DNA from 2 places in the Luteococcus peritonei genome. Region 2 is predicted to be linked to the other one. Evidence: predicted binding sites of a transcription regulator. Region 2 holds the regulator's gene; the other holds the start of a gene.

Region 1 (9,898 bases), on a different contig from region 2:
GGCCGCCATCTGCCGGAAGCGTTCGGCGTAGTTGAAGGGGTGCTGCGGGTTGGAGGCGACCATCCGCTCCCAGGTGCCCGGCTCGACGGACGGTGCTGTGTTCTCGCTCACCCGGCCCATCCTGTCACGGTGGCCGTGGCCGGGGCTCGGGACCCCCTGCCGACGGATCGCCAGGTGCTGCGTGGAGCCCCCGGTGGGAGTCGAACCCACGACCACTCGCTTACAAGGCGAGCGCTCTGGCCGCTGAGCTACGGAGGCACGCCGCGAGCATCCCTCGCGGACGGGCCAATTGTGCCCGGCGGCCCGGTGGCTGTCGAACGCCGGGGGCCGGCCGCGGGTGGTCCGCGGTGCTGCTGCCGGTGCTTCAGACCCCGGGGGCGGCCAGGAAGGCGGTGGCGTCGCCGCTGACCACGACCTGTTCGCCGGCGTCGATGAAGGCTGCCTGGCCCTGGTGCAGCTCGGTTCCCTCCGCATCGCGCAGGTGGCCCTCGATCACCAGCAGGATGCGGCCGCTGTCGGTGGCCGGGAGGCTCACGTCGACACCTTCGGTGGGGTCCACCTGCCAGAGGGCGAACTCCGGCGCGGGGGTGGGGTAACGGGTCAGGCCGGGGGCCTCCTGGGTGGGCTGCACGAGCTCGACGGGGGCGGCGTCGAAGTTGACCACGCGGACCAGCTCGTCGACGTCGATGTGCTTGCGGGTCAGGCCGCCGCGCACCACGTTGTCGGAATTGGCCATCACCTCGATGCCGGTGCCCTTGAGGTAGGCGTGCATGCTGCCCGCCTCCAGGAAGACGGCCTCACCCGGCTGCATCGTGAAGCGGTTGAGCATCAGCGCGGCCAGGATGCTGGGGTCACCGGGGAAGAATTCGTCGAGCAGGACCGCGGTGCGGCAGAAGAGACCGAACTCGCCCTCGGCCTCGACGTGCGGCACGCAGCGCGCCACCGTCTCCACCACCAGGTCGCGGTGCTCGTCGGTGCTGCTCAGTGCGTCGAGGAAGACCTCGGCCAGGCCGGCGGAGCCCTGGCGCAGCCGCAGCGGGGCCACCATCTGGTCCAGGGCGGGGATGCCCAGCTTCTCGAAGAGCTCGGCGGTGCGCATCGGATCGCGGAAGCCGCACAGCGCCTCGAAGGGGGTCAGTGCCAGCATCAGTTCCGGCTTGGGCCAGTCGTCCTTGTAGGTGCGCTTCGGGTCGTCCTTGGCGATGCCCTCGGCATTCTCACGGGCATGGCCTTCCTCGGCCTGCTCGCGGGTGGGGTGCACCTGCAGCGAGAGCGGCTGGTCGGCGGCGAGCACCTTGAGCAGGTAGGGCAGCCGGGCGCCGAACTGCTCGACGCTGGCGCGGCCCACCAGCCCGGGATCGGCCTCGATGCGGGCATCCATCCGCTGGCCGTCCACCGTCGACGGGGCGGAGGCATGGGCACCCAGCCAGTACTCGGCCTGCGGTTCGCCGGAGGCCGGCAGTCCGAGCACGCGCGGGATCTCGCTGGGCGACCCCCAGGCGTAGTTCTGGGTGGTGCCGGACATGGGATGCATCGGGTCTTTCCTTCTGTTCGACGGCCGTGGGTGGGCATGCGGCGGCTCCAGTCTGTCAGGTCGGCGTGTCGACGGACGGGATTGGGAGAGACGGCCGGTGTGCCGCACCGTCCCCGACGACGAATGACACCGGTGTGGTTCGCACCTAGGATGGAGTCATGTCCGAAGCCCTTGGCCAGTCCTCCGACCACCCCGAGCTGGGGGAGACGGAACCGGCGATGCTGGCCTTCGAGGCCTCCTGGCGCCCTGGCCGGGGCTCGCGGGAGCAGGAGATCCGCGAACGCTTCGGCATCTCCTCGCCGCGCTACCACCAGCTGCTCAACGCCCTCGTGGACAGCCCCGAGGCGCTGGCCGCCGACCCGCTGCTGGTGCGCCGGCTGCGCCGGCTGCGCGAGAACCGCCAGCAGGCCCGCTCCGCCGCTCGCCTGGTGCGCTGAGGGCCCCGCACGCTGCCAGTCGACGGGGCCACCTCGTTCCCCGTTTCGCTGTCCGCGCAAGGGCTGGAGCCCGGCGACGCGACGGGTCTAGCGTCGAGGTCATCGCTTCGGGTCGACCGGGGCACCGCTTGGAAGGAGTTCAACATGGGTATCGGTGACAAGTTCGAGAACGCCAAGGACCAGGTCGTCGGCAAGGCCAAGGAGGCCGCCGGTGACGCCACTGACAACGAGCGTCTCCAGACCGAGGGTGCTGCCCAGCAGTTCGACGGCGAGGTCGGCCAGAAGGTTGAGGGCGCCAAGGACCGCGTGGGCGACGCGATCGACGACCTCAAGAACTGACGGTCCCGGGCGCACGACGCCCGAGTCCACGCGACGCCCGGAAGCCCTGTGCTTCCGGGCGTCGTCGCATGTCCGGAGACATCAGCTGCGGTAGCCGCCGTCCACCAGGTCCGCCTGGCGCTCGAAGGGGTTGCCGGTGGCGAGGTCGCCGTGGCGCAGCTGGGAGACCAGGCAGCCCGTCGCATAGAGCGGCAGGAAGGGCAGCCCGAGACACATCGTCCACTGCCAGCTGTGGCTCTCCTCGTGCTCCAGCAGCCCTGGGTGGCCGGCCAGATAGGCCACCACGTCGGGCCGTGAGGTGGTGACCACGTTGCCGATGGTGAAGGCCCCGGCCACCGGGAAACGCAGGCGGTAGCCCTCCGCCAGCCAGAGCTTGCGGGGGCCACGTCGCAGCCGGGCCCCACCCGCCAGCGCGACGGCCAGTCCGAGCGGGGTGGACAGGTTGAGCCAGTTGCCCAGCTGGCGTACCCGCACCATCGCGGGGGAGGCGGGCAGACGACCGGGAGAGGCTCGGTTCACGGCCCTCATTCTGCGTCGCGCGCGAGGGTGAGGGAAGTGGGCCGGGTACTTTGCACTCGCTTGTGTCGAGTGCTAGACATGGAGTTGGCACTCGGCTGGTTCGAGTGCCAACCGAGAGGTTGCCGATGAGGTCCGGTCCGGGCCGTCCGTCGCGGGCATCGACCAGCCTCCACCCAGACACTGACAATCGCGGGGCCCGCAAGGCCCCTGACGCGGGAGGACTCCCGGAAGACCATGGCAAAGCTGATTGAGTTCAACATCGAGGCCCGCCGCGGGCTCGAGCGGGGCATGAACACCCTCGCCGACGCGGTCAAGGTCACCCTCGGCCCCAAGGGCCGCAATGTCGTCCTGGAGAAGAAGTGGGGCGCCCCCACCATCACCAACGACGGCGTCTCCATCGCCAAGGAGATCGAGCTCGAGGATCCCTACGAGAAGATCGGCGCCGAGCTCGTCAAGGAGGTCGCCAAGAAGACCGACGACGTCGCGGGCGACGGCACCACCACCGCCACCGTGCTGGCCCAGGCAATGGTCCGTGAGGGCCTGCGCAATGTGACCGCCGGCGCCAACCCGATGAGCCTGAAGAAGGGCATCGAGACCGCCGTCAAGGCCATCAGCGAGGAGCTGGGCACGATGGCCATCGACGTCGAGACCAAGGAGCAGATCGCCGCCACCGCGTCGATCTCCGCCGCCGACGCCACCGTGGGCGAGATCATCGCCGAGGCGATGGACAAGGTGGGCAAGGAAGGCGTCATCACCGTCGAGGAGTCCAACACCTTCGGGCTGGACCTCGAGCTCACCGAGGGCATGCGCTTCGACAAGGGCTACATCAGCCCCTACTTCGTCACCGACACCGAGCGCATGGAGGCCCAGCTCGACGACCCGTACATCCTGCTGGTCGACGGCAAGGTTTCGAGCCTCAAGGACCTGCTGCCGGTGCTGGAGAAGGTCATGCAGGCCTCCCGCCCGCTGCTGGTCATCGCCGAGGACACTGACGGCGAGGCCCTGGCCGGCCTGATCGTCAACAAGATCCGCGGCACCTTCAAGTCGATCGCCGTCAAGGCCCCCGGCTTCGGTGACCGCCGCAAGGCCATGCTGAACGACATCGCCATCCTCACCGGCGGCACCGTGATCAGCTCCGAGGTGGGCCTCTCCCTGGAGACCGTCACCTTGGAGCTGCTGGGCCAGGCCCGTTCCGTGCTGGTGACCAAGGACGAGACCACCATCGTCGACGGCGCCGGCGATGCCGACCAGATCGCCGGTCGTGTCTCGCAGATCCGCAAGGAGATCGAGAACTCCGACTCCGACTACGACCGCGAGAAGCTGCAGGAGCGCCTCGCCAAGCTGGCCGGCGGCGTGGCCGTCATCAAGGTCGGCGCGGCCACCGAGGTGGAGCTCAAGGAGCGCAAGCACCGCATCGAGGACGCCGTGCGCAATGCCAAGGCTGCCGTCGAGGAGGGCATCGTCCCCGGTGGTGGCGTGGCCCTGCTGCAGGCCGCCAAGAACGTCAAGCTCGACGAGCTGCAGGGCGACGAGGCCACCGGTGCGCAGATCGTGCTCACCGCGGCCCAGGCCCCACTGCGCCAGATCGCGCTGAACGCCGGCCTCGAGGGCGGCGTCATCGTGGAGAAGGTCGCCAACCTGCCCGTCGGTGAGGGCCTGAACGCGGCCACCGGCGAGTACGTGAAGATGGTCGAGGCCGGCATCATCGACCCGGCCAAGGTGACCCGCTCTGCCCTGCAGAACGCGGCCTCCATCGCGGCCCTCTTCCTCACCACCGAGGCCGTCATCGCGGACAAGCCCGAGAAGGCTCCCGCGATGCCCGCCGGTGGCGACGAGATGGGCGGCATGGGCTTCTGAGCCTGGCAACAGCCTGAACGACGAAGGGGCGGTCCCGTGAGGGGCCGCCCCTTCGCCGTGCCCGCGCCGGCGCCCCACCGCGCGTCGGACCCCCTTCGCAGGCGAGGATCGCGGGCGTAGCCTGCAGGAATGAGCCAGGTGCATCGCCCCGGTCTGGACGGCACGGACCGCAGGGGCGCGGGGGCGGGGGTCCCGGTGGCGCCGCTGGTGGTGCTGTGGCTCGTCACCCGCCTGGTCGGACTCGGGGTGGTGGCCGCCACCCGTGAGCACCTCGGCCTGGGATGGCGTCGGGCCTTCGCGCCCTGGGACGGCCCCTTCTACCTGGACATCGCGGCCAGTGGCTACCAGGACCACCTGCCCGCCACCCTGGACCAGGCGCGCGGCGCCTTCTTCCCGCTCTTCCCGGTCCTGGTGCGTGGCGTGGTGCAGCTGGCCGGGACCCCGCCGGTGGCCACGGCCGTGGTGCTCAACCTGCTGCTCGGGCTGGCCGGCCTGCTGCTCTTCCACCGGCTGTCCTGCCTGCTCCTGCCACCACGTCAGGCGCTCGCCGCCAGCCTGCTGTGGGTCTGCTTCCCGGGACAGCTGGTCAGCACCCTGGTGATGTCCGACGCCCTGCTCGCCACGCTCTCGGTGGCCACCCTGCTGGCCCTGGTGCGCAGGCGCTGGCTGCTGGCGGGCGTGCTGGGGATGGCCGCTACCGCCACCCGTCCCAACGGGGTGGCGCTCTGCTTCGCGGCCTTGGCGGCTGCCGTCGTGGCCTGGCGCTCGGGTGACCGGCGCGGGGTGGTGGCCCTGCTGCTGACCCCGCTGGGGGTGCTCGGCTACTGGGGATGGCTGGGCTGGCACACCGGCCGGGCGGATGCCTGGTTCGAGATCCAGGACCGCTTCTGGCACCAGGGGCTGGACCTGGGATGGAAGTTCCTGTTGATCTTCAAGAATCCTGTGGAGCTGTCCGGGGATGCCACCTACATGGCCACCTGGGCGGGTTTCGGCCTGCTCGCCCTGGCGCTGTGGTGCTGGTGGCGCGGGGCGCGCCTGCCGCTGGTGGCGACCGTCCTGGTGGTGGTGCTGGTGGCGCAGATGGTGCTCTTCTCCGGGGTCGGGCCGCGGGCGCGCTTCCTGATGGCCGCCTTCCCCCTGCTGCTGCTGGTGGCCCAGAAGGTTCGCGGCGCGTGGTTGTGGGCGCTGGCCGCGCTGCTGGGCGTGGCCCAGGTGGTGCTCACCTGGGCCGTGGTCAGCCAGTACGTCATCCCCTGAGCCCCGGGAGGACCGGCGCGAGGCGGCTCCCTGGAGGAACCGCCCCGTCGTCAGGTGCTCGTGCCTCCGGGCCTACTGGATGACCGGCGGGACGAGGGTGCAGTTCACCTTCTGCGCGCGGGTGGGATCCAGCGCATTGCGGACCACCTGGTAGCCCACCGGGTCATAGGTGGCGCCGAAATGGTCGGTGAGGTCGCTGCGGCCGGGCGTGGCGTCGGCACCCGCACCGGCCACGGGGCCACCATGAAGACATGTCGGGGATCCTGGACGTGGTGGCACTGCACGAGCACGACGCGCGTCGTGCCGAGGAGGGCGGGGCAGACCGGCTGACGGTCCTGGGCAGCCTGGACGACGGCGGCATGTCGCCGGAGCCGTCGGTGGTGGAGACGGTGCGCCGGGCGGTGGGGATCGAGGTGCGGCCGATGGTGCGGCTGCGGCCCGGCTACGGCACCGACGGCGGGGAGTTCGTGCGGCTGCGGGGCCTGATCGAGAGCTACGTGGACGCCGGCGCCGACGGGGTGGTCTTCGGCTTCCTGAACGGCTACGACGAGGTGGACGCCGAGGTCTGCGGGGCGCTGACCGAGCACGGCCTGTGGCGCTGGACCTTCCACCAGGCCGTGGACCAGACCCTCGACACCGACAAGGCCTGGCGCGTGCTGCAGCGCCTGCCGCGGCTGGACAGTGTGCTCACCGCCGGCTCGGCCCGCGGCATGGATCACGGCCTGGACGAGCTGGTGGCACGCTGCCGTGCCGACGCCGGCGTCGCCGGCCTGGTGATGGCCGGCGGCGGCCTGGCTGCCGAGCACGTCCCCTGGCTGGCCCGCGCCGGGGTGCGCGCCTTCCACATCAGCGAGCAGGCCCGTCCGCTGGGCCAGTTCAAGGCCTATGTCGACGCACCACTGGTACGCACCTGGCGCGAGCTGGTGGACCGGGAGGTGGGGGCCTGAGGGCCCCCACCTGTTCAGGCGAACAGCCGGAAGCCGGCGGCCGAACCGGGATTGACGAAGGGGGTCGCGATGCTGCCGCCCCGTCGCACCGGATAGGTCGTGAGACCCTGCGGCGTCAGGTAGGCGATGTCCTCGATGGTGTCACCGGTCAGGTCGCCGGGGCTGGCCACCAGGGAGGCATTCCAGCCGTTGCCCACCTGCGTCCTCATCCCCAGGCCACGGCCGGTGGAGGTGTAGGCGTAGAGCAGCCGGTTGCTGCCGATCGCCATCACGTCGGCCAGCGGGTCGTTGTTCACGCCCTGGACGCTCATCAGCGCATTCATCATGTTCCAGCCGTAGCCGATCCGTCCCACCTTCTGTGCGTAGCCGCTGGTGGGCAGCGTGTAGCGCACCAGGTCGCCGGAGCGGGTGCGCGCCAGCAGGTCCGGCGTGCGGTTCCCGTCGAGATCGCCCACCGTCATGGCCGTGAAGCCGCCCCAGCCCCAGCCCAGCCGGCGCAGGTGGGAGACGGTTCCGTTCCCGTTGCCCCGGTAGAGCTGCAGGTTGCCGGCACCGTCGCGGGCCACCAGGTCGGTGATGCCGTCGCGGGTCACGTCGGCATTGCCGATCCAGGTGAAGCCGCCCCAACCGTTGCCGATCCGGCTGGGCGCTCCCAGTCGCCCGTTCGAGGCCGCACGGAAGATGTAGAGGTCACCGCCCTTGATGCCCAGCAGGTCGGCGCGCCCGTCACCGGTCCAGTCGCCGCGGGCGGCCACCTGACGGCCCCACATGATCCTGGACAGTCCCTCGATGGTGGCCACCTGGGTGCTCATCCCCGCCGACGTGGAATGGGTCAGCACGGCGGCGCTGTAGCGGCGCGGCAGCTTGTGGTTGTAGCCGACCGAGTTGACGTGCCAGCCGTCGGTGCGCGGCAGCCACCCGTTCTTCATCGCGATGTCGTCGCCCGGTCCGGCGGTCACGCCCCAGTCCTGGGCCGAGCTGACCTTGCGCATCTCGGACAGCCCATAGGCCCGGTTGGTGGCGTTCAGCACCGGGTTGGAGCGGCTGAAGTGGTCCACCAGGACCACGTTGTCGGGCGCGCTGGTGACGGTCAGTCCCCAGTAGCCGCCGGGGCCGGGCGTGGTGGAGCGCAGTCCCATCCGGTCCAGCACCCGCTTCACCGCCGGCCCACGTCCCACGTGGTCCCACAGTGCGGAGGTGGCGGCATTGTCGCTGTTGCGGATCATCGGGACGATCTTGGACTTCTCCCAGGCGGTCAGACCGCGGCCCTGCTGCTGCGCCTGGTACATCACGGTGGCCATCACCTGCACCTTGACGATGCTGGCGGTGACATTGGTGGCCGAGCCCTTGGCATAGGAGTAGATGGTGGAGCTGCCCTCGGCGCGATAGGCCACCGCCACGGAACCGGAGCGTGCCTTGGCATAGCCGGCGAGCTGCGACTGGTAGGGGAAGGCCTCGACCGCCCCGTAACCGGCGGGATTGCTGGAGACTGCGGCGGCACGCACCGTGCCCGCCTCGCGCAGCTCGTCCGCGGCCTGCTGCAGCACCTGCTGCTCGTCGAAGTCGACGCGCACCTGCACCTCGGCGCGGGCCTGCTGGGCGGCCGCCAGGCGCCCCTTCGCCAGGACCTGCGAGGAGGCCAGCTGACCGGCCGGGGCCTCGAAGCGTGCCGCGCTGCAGGCCACGCCCCCGCCCGTGCCCGGCAGGTCCGTGGTCACGCCTCCGGAGACGGCGGACAGGCTCACCTGGGGCGTGCCGACGACGCGTACCGCTCCACCTCCGGCGACCGCGACGGAGCCGGGCCGGTCGAGTGGTCCACGGAGCTCCAGCTCCACCTCGCCCAGCTGGTCACAGACCACCGTGGCGGTGCGGGCCTCGGGCGCGGCCTGGGCCGGTGTGGCCAGGGTCAGCGCCCCCGTGGCGGCCAGGGTGGTGGCCAGGGCGGCCACGCGAAGGCGTGCGGACATCGTCGTCTCCCGTCGGGTCGGTTGACCCGAGCCTAGGACCCTCGCCCCGCGGGCCGCCACGCGGGGCTCGACCCGTGCCTCAGCCCAGCTCCGACGGCAGCGGCTGGGAGTGCAGCACCACCAGGGAGGTCACGGCTCGGGTCAGGCAGACGTAGAGCCGTCGCAGGCCCGTGGTGCGGTCCGGCTCGGCCGCCACCAGGTCTGCCGGTTCCAGCAGCAGGACGTGGTCGAACTCCAGGCCCTTGGCCAGGCTCGCCGGCACCAGCGCCAGCCGGTGGTCGCCCTCGCCGACGTGGGCGAAACCGGTGCCGGCCGCCTCCAGGGCAGCGGCGACGGGCTGCACCTCGGCATCGGGCACCACCAACCCGACGGTGCCCTCCCGCTGCAACAGGTGCGAGGCCTGGTCCAGCAGGGCCGGCAGCGTCTGGTCCACCTGCTGCACCAGCAGCTCGCCCCGGTTGTGGCGGATCGAGTGCGGGGTGGACAGCTGCGGTGCGATCGAGGGCAGCAGCCGGGCCGCATAGTCGATCACCTCGCCGGGCACCCGGAAGCCCTCCACCAGCTCGCTGATCACTGCCTCCGGATGGCCCATGTGCGCCAGCGACTCCTGCCAGGAGCGCGAGGCCCATGGGGTGGTGGCCTGGGCCAGGTCGCCCAGCAGGGTCACCGAGCCGGTGGTGGCGCGACGGCCGGCGGCCCGCAGCTGCATCGCCGACAGGTCCTGGGCCTCGTCGATGATCACGTGACCCAGGCTGGGGGTGCGGTTCAGCAGGTCGGCCACCTCGTCGGCCAGCACCAGCTCGGCCGCGGTCCACTTCTGCGAGGCCGGGGTGCGCGCCGGCCTGGGGCCGAGCAGCAGCGCCTGCTCCTCGGCGTCGAGCAGGCCGTCGGCGCTGGTGGCCAGGAAGTCGGCGTCGGTGAGAAGTCGGTGCACCAACTTCGGCACGCTGAGCGCCGGCCAGACCTGGTTCACCATCTGCTTGACGCCCTTGGAGCGCGCCACCCGGTTCTGCACCCGGTCGTCGGTGGTCTCACCGCCCA
Region 2 (9,898 bases):
GAAGACCACCGACGTGCCGATGGAACTGGGCATGGTGGTGGAGGAACCCTCCACCGGCTTCGTCGGCGCCATCGTGAAGTGGGAGAACGGCGTCGTGGTGCTGGAGGACCGCAAGCTCAAGCGACGCTCCTTCCCGGTGGGCCCCGGTTTCCTGCTGGAGGGCAAGCCGGTCAAGCTGTGCATCCCGCCGCGTACCGGCAGGGCCGAGCAGAAGTACACCGCCTCGGGCTCCCGCGCCAGCGAGAAGACCACCGCCAGGGTGGCGCTGCCGAGCCGGATCTACGTCGAGGGCCGCCACGACGCGGAACTGGTCGAGAAGGTCTGGGGCGACGACCTGCGCCATGTCGGCGTGGTGGTCGAGTACCTGGGCGGCATCGACGACCTGGTGGGCATCGTCGCCGAGTTCCGGCCCGAGAAGGGCCGCCGGCTCGGCGTGCTGGTGGACCACCTGGTCAGCGGCTCCAAGGAGAGCCGGATCGCCCGCGAGGTGGCCAAGGGCGGCTACGGCGACTACGTGATGATCGGCGGGCACCGCTTCATCGACGTCTGGCAAGCGGTCCGGCCGGAACGGATCGGGATCAAGAAGTGGCCAGAGGTGCCGATGGACGTGGACTGGAAGAAGGGCACCCTGGCCGCCCTGAACCTGCCGCACGCCGACCAGAAGGACGTGGCCCAGGCCTGGCAGGCGATCCTGGCTCGGGTCACCAGCTTCCGGGACCTCGACCCGGCCTTCGTCACCGAGATCGAGAAGCTCATCGACTTCGTCACCCAGGACCACGACTTCGGCTGAGCCGCACCCGGCAGTCCTCGGCACACGGCTCGGCCCGCCTCCCTGATCGGGAGGCGGGCCGTGCTGCGTGGTGGAACGATCAGATGGTGCGCAGCGCCACCAGCAGGCCCCAGGCCAGCAGCGGGCCGGTGATGACCACGATGCCGGCATAGCCCATCAGGCGGTTGTAGATCGTCTTGCTGTGCTCGCCACGGGCATTGGCGACGATCAGCGCGCCGTCGGTGGAGAAGGGCGAGACGTCGACGATGGTGGCCGAGATGGACAGCGCCGCCATCACTGCGATCGGGCTCAGGTTGCTGCTGGCCAGCAGCGGCACCGCGAGCGGGATGAAGGCCGTCAGCAGGGCGGTGGAGGAGGCGAAGGCCGAGGCCACGCCGATCACGTAGCAGAGCACCAGCGCCACCAGCAGCGGCGAGCCGAGCTTGACGGCGCCATTGGCCAGGGTGTCGATCACGCCGGCATGGGTGAGCAGCGAGACATAGGTGACCATGCCGCCCACCAGCAGCACGGTGGACCAGGAGATGCCGTTGATGAAGCTCTTGTGCTCCTTGATGTTGAAGAAGGCCATGACCAGGCCGGCGGTGAGGCTGACCAGGCTGATCGGCAGCTTGAAGCCGATGGCGGCCACGATGATCGCGCCGATCAGGGCCAGGGTGAGCCACTGCATGCTGGTGACGCCCTTGCCGTCGTCCACCAGGACGTCGTCGTCGGCGGCCTCCACCGGGCCGGTCTCGTGCAGCTTGCGCATCGCGGCCAGCACCACCACGGTCAGGATCGACAGGATCAGGTTGATCGCATAGCTGGCCAGGAAGAGCTTGGTGGAGGAGATGTTGTAGCCGTTCTTGGTGGCGATGCCGTGAACCAGCACGCCGGAGACCGAGATCGGGGAGAAGCCGCCGGCGTGTGCGCCGTTGATGATCAGGGCGCCCACGGCGATCGGGCTGAAGCGGGAACGGTGCGCGAAGGCCATGCCGGCCGGGGCGAGCAGCGCGACGGCGGCCGGCGAGAAGGTGCCCAGCGCGGTCAGGATCGAGGCCAGCACGAAGAAGATCCACGGCATCACCGAGACCTTGCCGCGTACCGCACTGATGCACTTGCGCACGATCAGGTCGATGGTGCCGTTGTTCTGCGCCATCGAGAAGAAGTAGGTCACGCCGATGATCGTCATCACGATCGAGACCGGGAACTCCTTGAAGATCTCCTTGTCGTCCATGCCGAGCACGAAGTAGCCGACGAAGAAGGAGGCGACGAAGCCCATCACGCCGATGTTCAGCGGCCACTTGGTGGCCACGATGAACATCCCGATCAGGACGAGGAGGGGAATGATTTCTGTCAGAGGCATCTTTGTCTCCTGGGTCTGGTGGGGGCAGGTCAGGCCGCGGGCTGCGGCAGGTCGATGGCGGCGTGGGCGATGCGACGGGCGGCGCGGCGCAGCGAGACCCGCTGCACGGTGCCGTCCTGGTCCAGCTCGACGTCGGTGGTCACGACACCGGCTGCGGTCCCGATGCGCAGCGTCAGGTGTTGGCCGGCGGGCTCGGTGCCGGCCGCCTCGGCCACCACGGAACCGTCGACGCAGGCGGCGGCGGCGGCCACGGCGGAGGTGAGGCCGATGGCGGGATGGGGAGCGAGCATGGAGACCATCCGGACGCTGATGTCGTGGTCCTCGGCGCGGACCTGCTCGCCGGTGGTGGTGGTGTAGTCGGCGGCGGGGCCGACGATGCCCACCTTGGGCACGGCATGGCTGACCGGGTCGCCCGGCTGGGCCAGGCCCATCTGCAGCGCGGCCTGGCGACGCAGGATGGTGAGCTCGGGCACGGCGGCCGCGAAGGCCTCCAGGTCCTCCGAGCCGGTCAGGCCCAGGTCGGCGGCACGGAAGAGCGTCGCGGGGGCGCCGGCGTCGACCATCGTGGCCGTGACGGGGGCGCCGTCCTCGCGCTGGAGCACCGTGGCGGCCGAGCCGGTGGGGAAGAGCTGGCCGGTCATCGCGCCCGCGGGCTTCTCGAAGACCAGGTCCACCGGGACACCTTGGGCGAGGCTGCCGGGCACCCGGGCGTCGCCGTCCATCGGCACCTGGCCGCCCGGGGTGGCGATCCGGGCCACGAGCAGCGAGCTGGTGTTGGTATTCCACATCCGCACCTCGGTGCTCTCCTGCTGCGGTGCGACCAGCCCCTCGGTGACGGCGTAGAGGCCGATCGCGGTGGCGCAGTTGCCGCAGTTGGAGCCCCACTCGACGCTCTCGCTGCCGATGCCCACCTGGGCGAAGTCGTACTCGAGGTCGGCTGGGCCGTCGGGGGTGGCGCGGATCACCGCGGCCTTGGAGGTGGTGGAGGTGGCGCCGCCGACGCCGTCGATCTGGCGGGGGTCGGCCGCGCCGAAGGCCTGGGCCAGGGTGGCCGAGACGGCCTCACGGTCCTGGCCGAAGGCGGTGATGGCGTCGTGGTCGAAGAGCCAGCACTTGCTGGTGCCTCCTCGGTACCAGGCTGCCGCGAGTGTGGGCATCGATTCTCCTGTGGGGCCGGGCGGACCTGCACCGCCGTTGGAGAAAACCTTCAGCCCGGCAACCATTCAGCACAATCGAGACTTTCTGGAATCGATGCAAGATCTGCTTAACTCTCAGCATGAAGGAACTCGACGCCAGACGCCTGCTCCTGCTGAAGTCCGTGGCCGATGCCGGCTCACTGACCGGTGCGGCCGGCCAGCTGGCCTTCACCACCTCGGCCATCTCGCAGCAGATCGCGAAGCTGGAGCAGGAGGCCGGACTGCCGCTGCTGGAACGCCACGCCCGAGGCGTCCACCTCACTGAGGCGGGCCACGCCCTGGTGGTGCACGCCGCCCGTCTGGAGGACCAGCTGGCGGCCGCCCGCGCCGAGCTGGACGAGTTCGCGGGGCTGCGCCGCGGGCGGCTGCTGCTGGGGGCCTTCCCGACGGTGGGAGCCTCGCTGCTCCCGCACGTCGTGATGGAGATGCGGGTGCGCCATCCCGAGCTGACGATCAGCATCACGAGTGCCCGCCAGGAGGGGCTGTTGCGCTCCCTGCGGCGACGCGAGGTGGACCTGGCCACGCTCTGGGACTACGCCTGGGACCAGTTGGACGCGCCAGACCTGGAACTGCAGCAGATCGCCTCCGACCCCACCACGCTGCTGCTGCCATCGGACCACCCGCTGGCCGGACGCGAGGTGGTCTCGATGGCCGAGCTGGCCGAGGAGGCCTGGGTGGTGCGGGCGGAGCACCCGGTGGCCCAGGTGCTCTCCCGGTTGTGCGCCGAGGCGGGCTTCGTCCCACGCGTCGAGATGGCGGCGGACGACTACCAGGAGCTGCAGGGCATGGTGGCCGCCGGACTGGGCATCGCGCTGGCGCCGCGGCTGGCCGTGCTGACCCCGCGCACCGACGTCAGGGTGCTCCCGATCGCGGGCAATCCCGCTCCGCGACGGATCCTGCTGGCGCGCCTGGCCTCGGCGCGCCTGGCCCCGCCGGTCCGGGCCGCGATCCCGGTCTTCGTGGACTGCGCGGCGGCTCTCTCACGCGCCGCGCAGCCGGTGGTCACCGACTGACGACCACCTTGCCGAGGGTATGTCCGGACTCCACCGTGGCGACCGCCTCTGCCGCCTGGTCGAAGTCGAAGGTGGCACCGGTGACCACCTGCAGGCGCTCACCGGCCACCAGGGCGGCCAGGTCGGCGAACAGGGAGGCGTCGCGGCGACGGGTGACGCCGGAGCCACCCACCTCGCGGGCCAGCGCTACGTCTGCGGTGCTGCGGAGCCGTGACGGATCGGCGAGCAGGGCTGCCCCCTCGCGCAGGGTCTGGCCGCCCACCGCGTCCACCAGGCAGTCGACCGGGCCCAGCCCACGGACCCGCTGGACCCATCCCTCACCCGAGGCGACCACCTCGACGCCCAGACCGGTGAGCACCTCGTGCTTGGCCGTGCCGGCCACGCCGACCACCCGCACGCCCCGCAACCGGGCCAGCTGCACCAGGTGACTGCCCACCCCGCCGCCGGCACCGAGCACCAAGAGGGTCTGGCCGGCCTCGGGTGCCAGCTCGTCGAGGGCGTCGAGGGCGGTGCCGATCGCCACCGGGATGCAGGCGGCCTGCTCGGCCGTCACGCCCTGCGGCACCGGCACCGTCTGGGCCGGATCCAGCACCACCTGCTCCGAGAGCGCACCGAAACCTGAGGCCGTGCCGCCCAGCACCAGCTCGCCCGGCTCCAGCCCGGGTCCCTGCGGGGCGCTGACCACCCGGCCTGCTGCCTCACGGCCGATCGCCATCGGGAAGCTGACCGCCACCTTGCCCTGGCGCTGACCGTTGCGCACCTTGATGTCGGCCGGGTTGAGGCCTGCCGCCACCAGCTCGATCACCACCTGCTCGGGCCCGGGGGTCGGTACAGGGAGCTCGAAGTACTGCTGGACCTGGGCGTCTCCGTAGCGGTCGAAGCCGTAGATGCGCATGACGTGCCTTTCTGAGGTGCACCGTGGGTGCTCTTGCGGCAACGATGCCACCTGCCGCGCCGGTGCGGGAGCGGGTCCGCCGACTGCTGTCGGTGGCGCGCAATAGGCTGGGACCCATGGCCAGCACCAGCGACGTCCTCGAACTCCTGCAGCAGGTTGCCGAACAGGTGATCACGCCACGATTCCGGGCCCTGTCCGGGGACGAGGTGGACGAGAAGCTGCCCGGAGACTTCGTCACCATCGCGGATCGCGAGTCCGAGCAGGTGCTCACCCGCGAGCTTCCCCGGATGTTCCCGGGCGCCACGGTGGTGGGGGAGGAGGCCACCTTCGCCGACCCCCGCGTGTTGGACCGGCTCGGCGACGAGCACGTCTTCCTGGTGGACCCGGTGGACGGCACCCGCAACTTCGTCAAGGGCAGCCCGGACCATGCCGTGATGGTCTCCGAGCTGCGGCGCGGCGAACCCACCCGCACCTGGATCTGGCAGCCCGAGCACCAGCAGGCCTACCTGGCCGAGCGCGGTGCCGGCGCGGTGCGGATCGACCATGGCGTGGAGCAGCCGATGGTCCCGCGCCAGGCACTGCACCGGTTGCCCATCGGGGCCACCTCGAAGGGCGCGCGTCGCGGCTTCACCGCCGACGGCCAACTGGCCCCGGTGCAGATGTCGGCCTGGTGCGCCGGCATCGACTACCCGCGCCTGGCCACGGGCCAGCTGGACTACCTGGTCTACAAGAACCTCAAGCCCTGGGACCACGTCCCCGGCGCGGTCCTGCTGCGCGAGCTGGGTGGCGCCTCGATGGTCTTCGAGGGCCGCGACTACCGCCCGACCGACGCCGGTCCGGGCCTGGTGATCGCGGCCAGCCGGGAGCTGGCCGAGCTGGTCATCGAGACCTGGCAGCAGCCCTGAGCCCGGGGCCGTCGGCGCGGGTCAGAGGCTGGTCAGCGGCAGGAAGCGGCTCTTGGTGACGCCCTTGCGGGCCAGCTCCGCGTAGAGGTGGGGCAGGGCATTGGCGACGGTCTGCGGGGCCAGCGGCCAGTCCACCTCGCGCGGGCCGTTCAGGTCTGCCACCACCTCATCCATGCTGCGCCCGGCCTTCACCTGTTCCTCGGCCGTGGCCCAGAGCATGCTCAGCGCCGCCCGCTGGTTGGCGGCCTGGTCCAGGTCCATTACCGGGCCGTGACCCGGCACGTAGAGGGTGTCCTCGGGCACGTCGCCGATCACGCCGTCCAGCGACTTCGGCCAGCCCTCCACCGTGGAGTCCGGACCCGCCATCGGGTCGCCGGCGCTCTCCAGCATGTCGCCCACGAAGACCACGTGGGCGTCGGGCACCAGCACGAACAGGTCGGAGTCGGAGTGGCCCGTGCCCAGGTGCAGCAGGTCCACCTGCCGCCCGCCCAGGTCCACGGTGGCGATCAGGCTGATCGGCTGGCTGGGGGCCACCAGCTCGGAGGGGTCGAAGCCCAGGTCGGAGCGGATCACCTCGGGGTCCACGTCGGGGTCGTCGGTGCCCAGGTGGTTGGCCAGATTCTCGTGGCCGATGCTGGTCACGCCCTCGATGCCTGCCAGGCCGAAGAAGTGGTCGAAGTGCGCGTGGGTGATGGCCACATGGGTCACCGGCCGGCCCACCAGCGCCTCGGCGCTGGCCGCCAGCTCACGGCCCTGGGCGGGGGAGGAGCCGGTGTCCACCAGCAGCACCCCGGTCTCGCCCACCACCAGGCCAGCATTCACCGCGGCAGGCTGGAGCTGCACCATCCAGATGCCGTCGCGGACCTGCTGCCATTCGCCGATCGAGAATTCACGCACGCCGCAGAGCCTACCCGCGTCGCGGCGGGGCCAGCGGCGTCGACAGCGGGCTACACTGGCACTCGCGCCCGGCGAGTGCCAAGCCACCGACCGTCGCGCCGAGGACATTCGACGACGGGAGGGACGATGCTCGACGACCGCAAGATGGACGTCCTCAAGGCCATCGTGACCGACTACGTCTCGATGCAGGAGCCGGTGGGTTCCAAGGCCCTGGTGGAGCGTCACCAGCTGCAGGTCTCTCCGGCCACGGTCCGCAATGACATGGCCGTGCTGGAGGAGGAGGGCTACATCACCCAGCCCCACACCAGCGCCGGACGGATCCCCACCGACAAGGGCTACCGCCTCTTCGTGGACCGGCTGGCCACCGTCAAGCCGCTCTCCGGTGCGGAGAAGCGCGCCATCCAGACCTTCATGGCCGGCGCCCTGGACCTGGACGACGTGGTGACCCGCACGGTGCGCCTGCTGGCGCAGATCACCCAGCAGGTGGCCATCGTGCAGTACCCGATCAGCTACTCGGCGCTGGTGCGCCACGTCGAGCTGGTCAGCCTCACCGCGGACCGGGTGCTGGTGATCCTGATCAACTCCACCGGCCGGGTGGAGCAGCGCCACGTCGGGCTGCCCGCCCACTCGGAGGAGTCGCTGGCCGAGCTGCGGACCCGGCTCAACCAGGCCGTCGTCGGGCTCGCCCCGGCGCAGGGCGCGGAGCGGCTCACCACCCTGCTCGACGAGCTGCCGCCCGCCATCGCCCGCAGCGATGCCAACAGCGTCGTCGCCACGGTGCTGGAGATGCTGGCCGACGACCCGTCGGCGCGGATCGCGGTGGCCGGCGTGCCCAACCTGTCGCGCTTCGGCGACCAGTTCGACACCACCGTCAAGCCGGTGCTGGAGGCGCTCGAGGAGCAGGTGGTGCTGCTGCACCTGCTGGGCGAGGCCGCCTCCTCGGCCGGTGACGTCACGGTGCGGATCGGCCACGAGAACCCCTATGAACGGCTCCAGTCCACCTCCCTGGTGGCGAGCACCTATGGTTCGGTCGACGACTCCTGGGCCAGCCTGGGCATCGTCGGCCCCACCCGCATGGACTATCCCTCAACCATGGCGTCGGTACGAGCCGTCGCCCGCTATGTCGGCCGCTTCCTGGCAGAAGGATGATTTGACTCGATGAGTTCTGACTACTACGAGATCCTCGGCGTCGAGCGCGATGCGAGCGCCGAGCAGATCAAGAAGGCCTACCGACGGATGGCCATGAAGGTGCATCCCGACGTGGCCACCGAGCCCGATGCGGCGGAGAAGTTCAAGCAGGTCCAGGAGGCCTACGAGGTGCTCTCCGATCCGCAGAAGAAGTCGATCTACGACCGCGGCGGGGACCCGATGGGGGGCGGCTTCGGCGGCATGCCCGGCGGTGGCTTCGGTGGCTTCGGCCAGGCCGGGGGCTTCGCCGGCGGCTTCGACTTCACCAACCTGGTGGACGCCATGTTCGGCCAGCAGGCCTCCCGTGGGCCGCGCTCGCGGGTGCGACGCGGTCAGGACGCCCTGGTGCGCCAGGCGCTCACCCTGTCCGAGGCGGCCTTCGGCGTCACCAAGCCGCTGAACGTGGACACCGCCGTGGTCTGCCCCCGTTGCGAGGGCAGCGGCTGCGCCGACGAGCAGGAGCCGGTGACCTGCACCACCTGCAGCGGCAACGGCGAGATCACCCAGATCCAGCGCTCCTTCCTGGGTGACATCCGCACCTCCCAGCCCTGCCCGGCCTGCCGAGGCTACGGCACCGTGATCCCGCACCCCTGCGGCGAGTGCTCCGGTGAGGGCCGGGTCCGCAGCCAGCGCACCCTGAACGTCAAGATCCCGGCCGGCGTCAGCACCGGCAACCGGATCCACTTGGAGAGCCAGGGCGAGGTCGGCCCCGGTGGCGGGCCCGCCGGCGATCTCTACGTCGAGCTGGTGGTGCAGCCCCACGAGGTCTTCACCCGCGACGGCGACAACCTGGAGATGGTGCTGCGGATCCCGATGACCGCAGCGGCGCTGGGCACCAGCTTCGAGGTGGCCACCCTGGAGGCCGACCGGGAGGACACCGACGAGGCGGAGCGCTCCATCACCGTCGAGGTGCCCGCCGGCACCCAGAGCGGTACCCGGATCGCGGTGCCGAACCGTGGCATTCCGCGCCTGCGTGGCAGCGGCCGCGGTGAGCTGGGCATCACGCTGGTGGTGCAGACCCCCACGAAGCTGGACTCGCACCAGAAGGACCTGATGCGCCAGCTGGCCGAGGCCCGTGGCGAGACCCAGCCGAGTGCCCAGGTGCACAAGGGCAAGCAGGGCGTCTTCGACCGCCTGAAGGAGGCCTTCGGCGCGTGACGGACCCCCTCTTCCTGGCCGAGATCGCCGGCGCGGCCCCCGGCAGCCGGGTGGCCGTCACCGGCGACGAGGGCCGCCATGCCGCCGTCGTGAAGCGGATCCAGACCGGCGAGTCGGTGCTGCTGGCCGACGGCCACGGCTCCGCGGTGCGCGGCCCGGTGGTGGAGGTGGACAAGCGCGGCATCGTCGTCGAGGTGGTCGAGCTGCTCTCCGCCCCCGAGCATGCCCACCGCTGGGTGGGCGTGCAGGCGCTGGCCAAGGGGGACCGCTCCGACCTGGCCGTGGAGACCATGACCGAGCTGGGCGTCGACGAGGTGGTGGCCTGGCAGGCCAGCCGCTCCATCGTGCGCTGGAGCGCCGACAAGGCCGCCAAGGGCCTGGTCAAGTGGCAGTCCACCGCGCGCGAGGCCACCAAGCAGTCGCGCCGCTTCCGCGTCCCCGAGGTCACCACGGCGAGCACCCGCCAGCTCTGCGAGCGCATCGAGCGCGCCGCCCTGGCCCTGGTGCTGCACGA

What was found. Region 2 encodes HrcA, which represses chaperone genes, less so after heat shock. Its sites were predicted from a motif close to TTGGCACTCGNNNNNNNCGAGTGCCAA; they were not measured.
Region 1: groL (chaperonin GroEL) is a predicted target of HrcA. The motif match lies at 2,914-2,940, and genes of this name have one in related genera.

The regions. Positions count from the first base shown of each region.
Region 1 is NZ_BAAAIX010000002.1:30,449-40,346, reverse strand. Features, by position in the region: gene ABD073_RS00925 (class I SAM-dependent methyltransferase) at 1-111, opposite strand, end outside; tRNA gene ABD073_RS00920 (tRNA-Thr) at 183-258, opposite strand; gene manA (mannose-6-phosphate isomerase, class I) at 365-1,534, opposite strand; gene ABD073_RS00910 (DUF3263 domain-containing protein) at 1,693-1,971, shown strand; gene ABD073_RS00905 (CsbD family protein) at 2,116-2,310, shown strand; gene ABD073_RS00900 (hypothetical protein) at 2,392-2,829, opposite strand; gene groL (chaperonin GroEL) at 3,064-4,686, shown strand; gene ABD073_RS00890 (hypothetical protein) at 4,816-5,943, shown strand; gene ABD073_RS00885 (hypothetical protein) at 6,016-6,177, opposite strand; gene ABD073_RS00880 (copper homeostasis protein CutC) at 6,195-6,890, shown strand; gene ABD073_RS00875 (FG-GAP-like repeat-containing protein) at 6,905-8,857, opposite strand; gene ABD073_RS00870 (HelD family protein) at 8,937-9,898, opposite strand, start outside.
Region 2 is NZ_BAAAIX010000005.1:12,072-21,969, forward strand. Features, by position in the region: gene ABD073_RS02210 (DUF3097 domain-containing protein) at 1-790, shown strand, start outside; gene ABD073_RS02215 (SLC13 family permease) at 870-2,132, opposite strand; gene ABD073_RS02220 (PrpF domain-containing protein) at 2,162-3,289, opposite strand; gene ABD073_RS02225 (LysR family transcriptional regulator) at 3,409-4,341, shown strand; gene ABD073_RS02230 (NADP-dependent oxidoreductase) at 4,331-5,236, opposite strand; gene ABD073_RS02235 (inositol monophosphatase family protein) at 5,353-6,141, shown strand; gene ABD073_RS02240 (MBL fold metallo-hydrolase) at 6,163-7,038, opposite strand; gene hrcA (heat-inducible transcriptional repressor HrcA) at 7,165-8,187, shown strand; gene dnaJ (molecular chaperone DnaJ) at 8,197-9,384, shown strand; gene ABD073_RS02255 (16S rRNA (uracil(1498)-N(3))-methyltransferase) at 9,381-9,898, shown strand, end outside.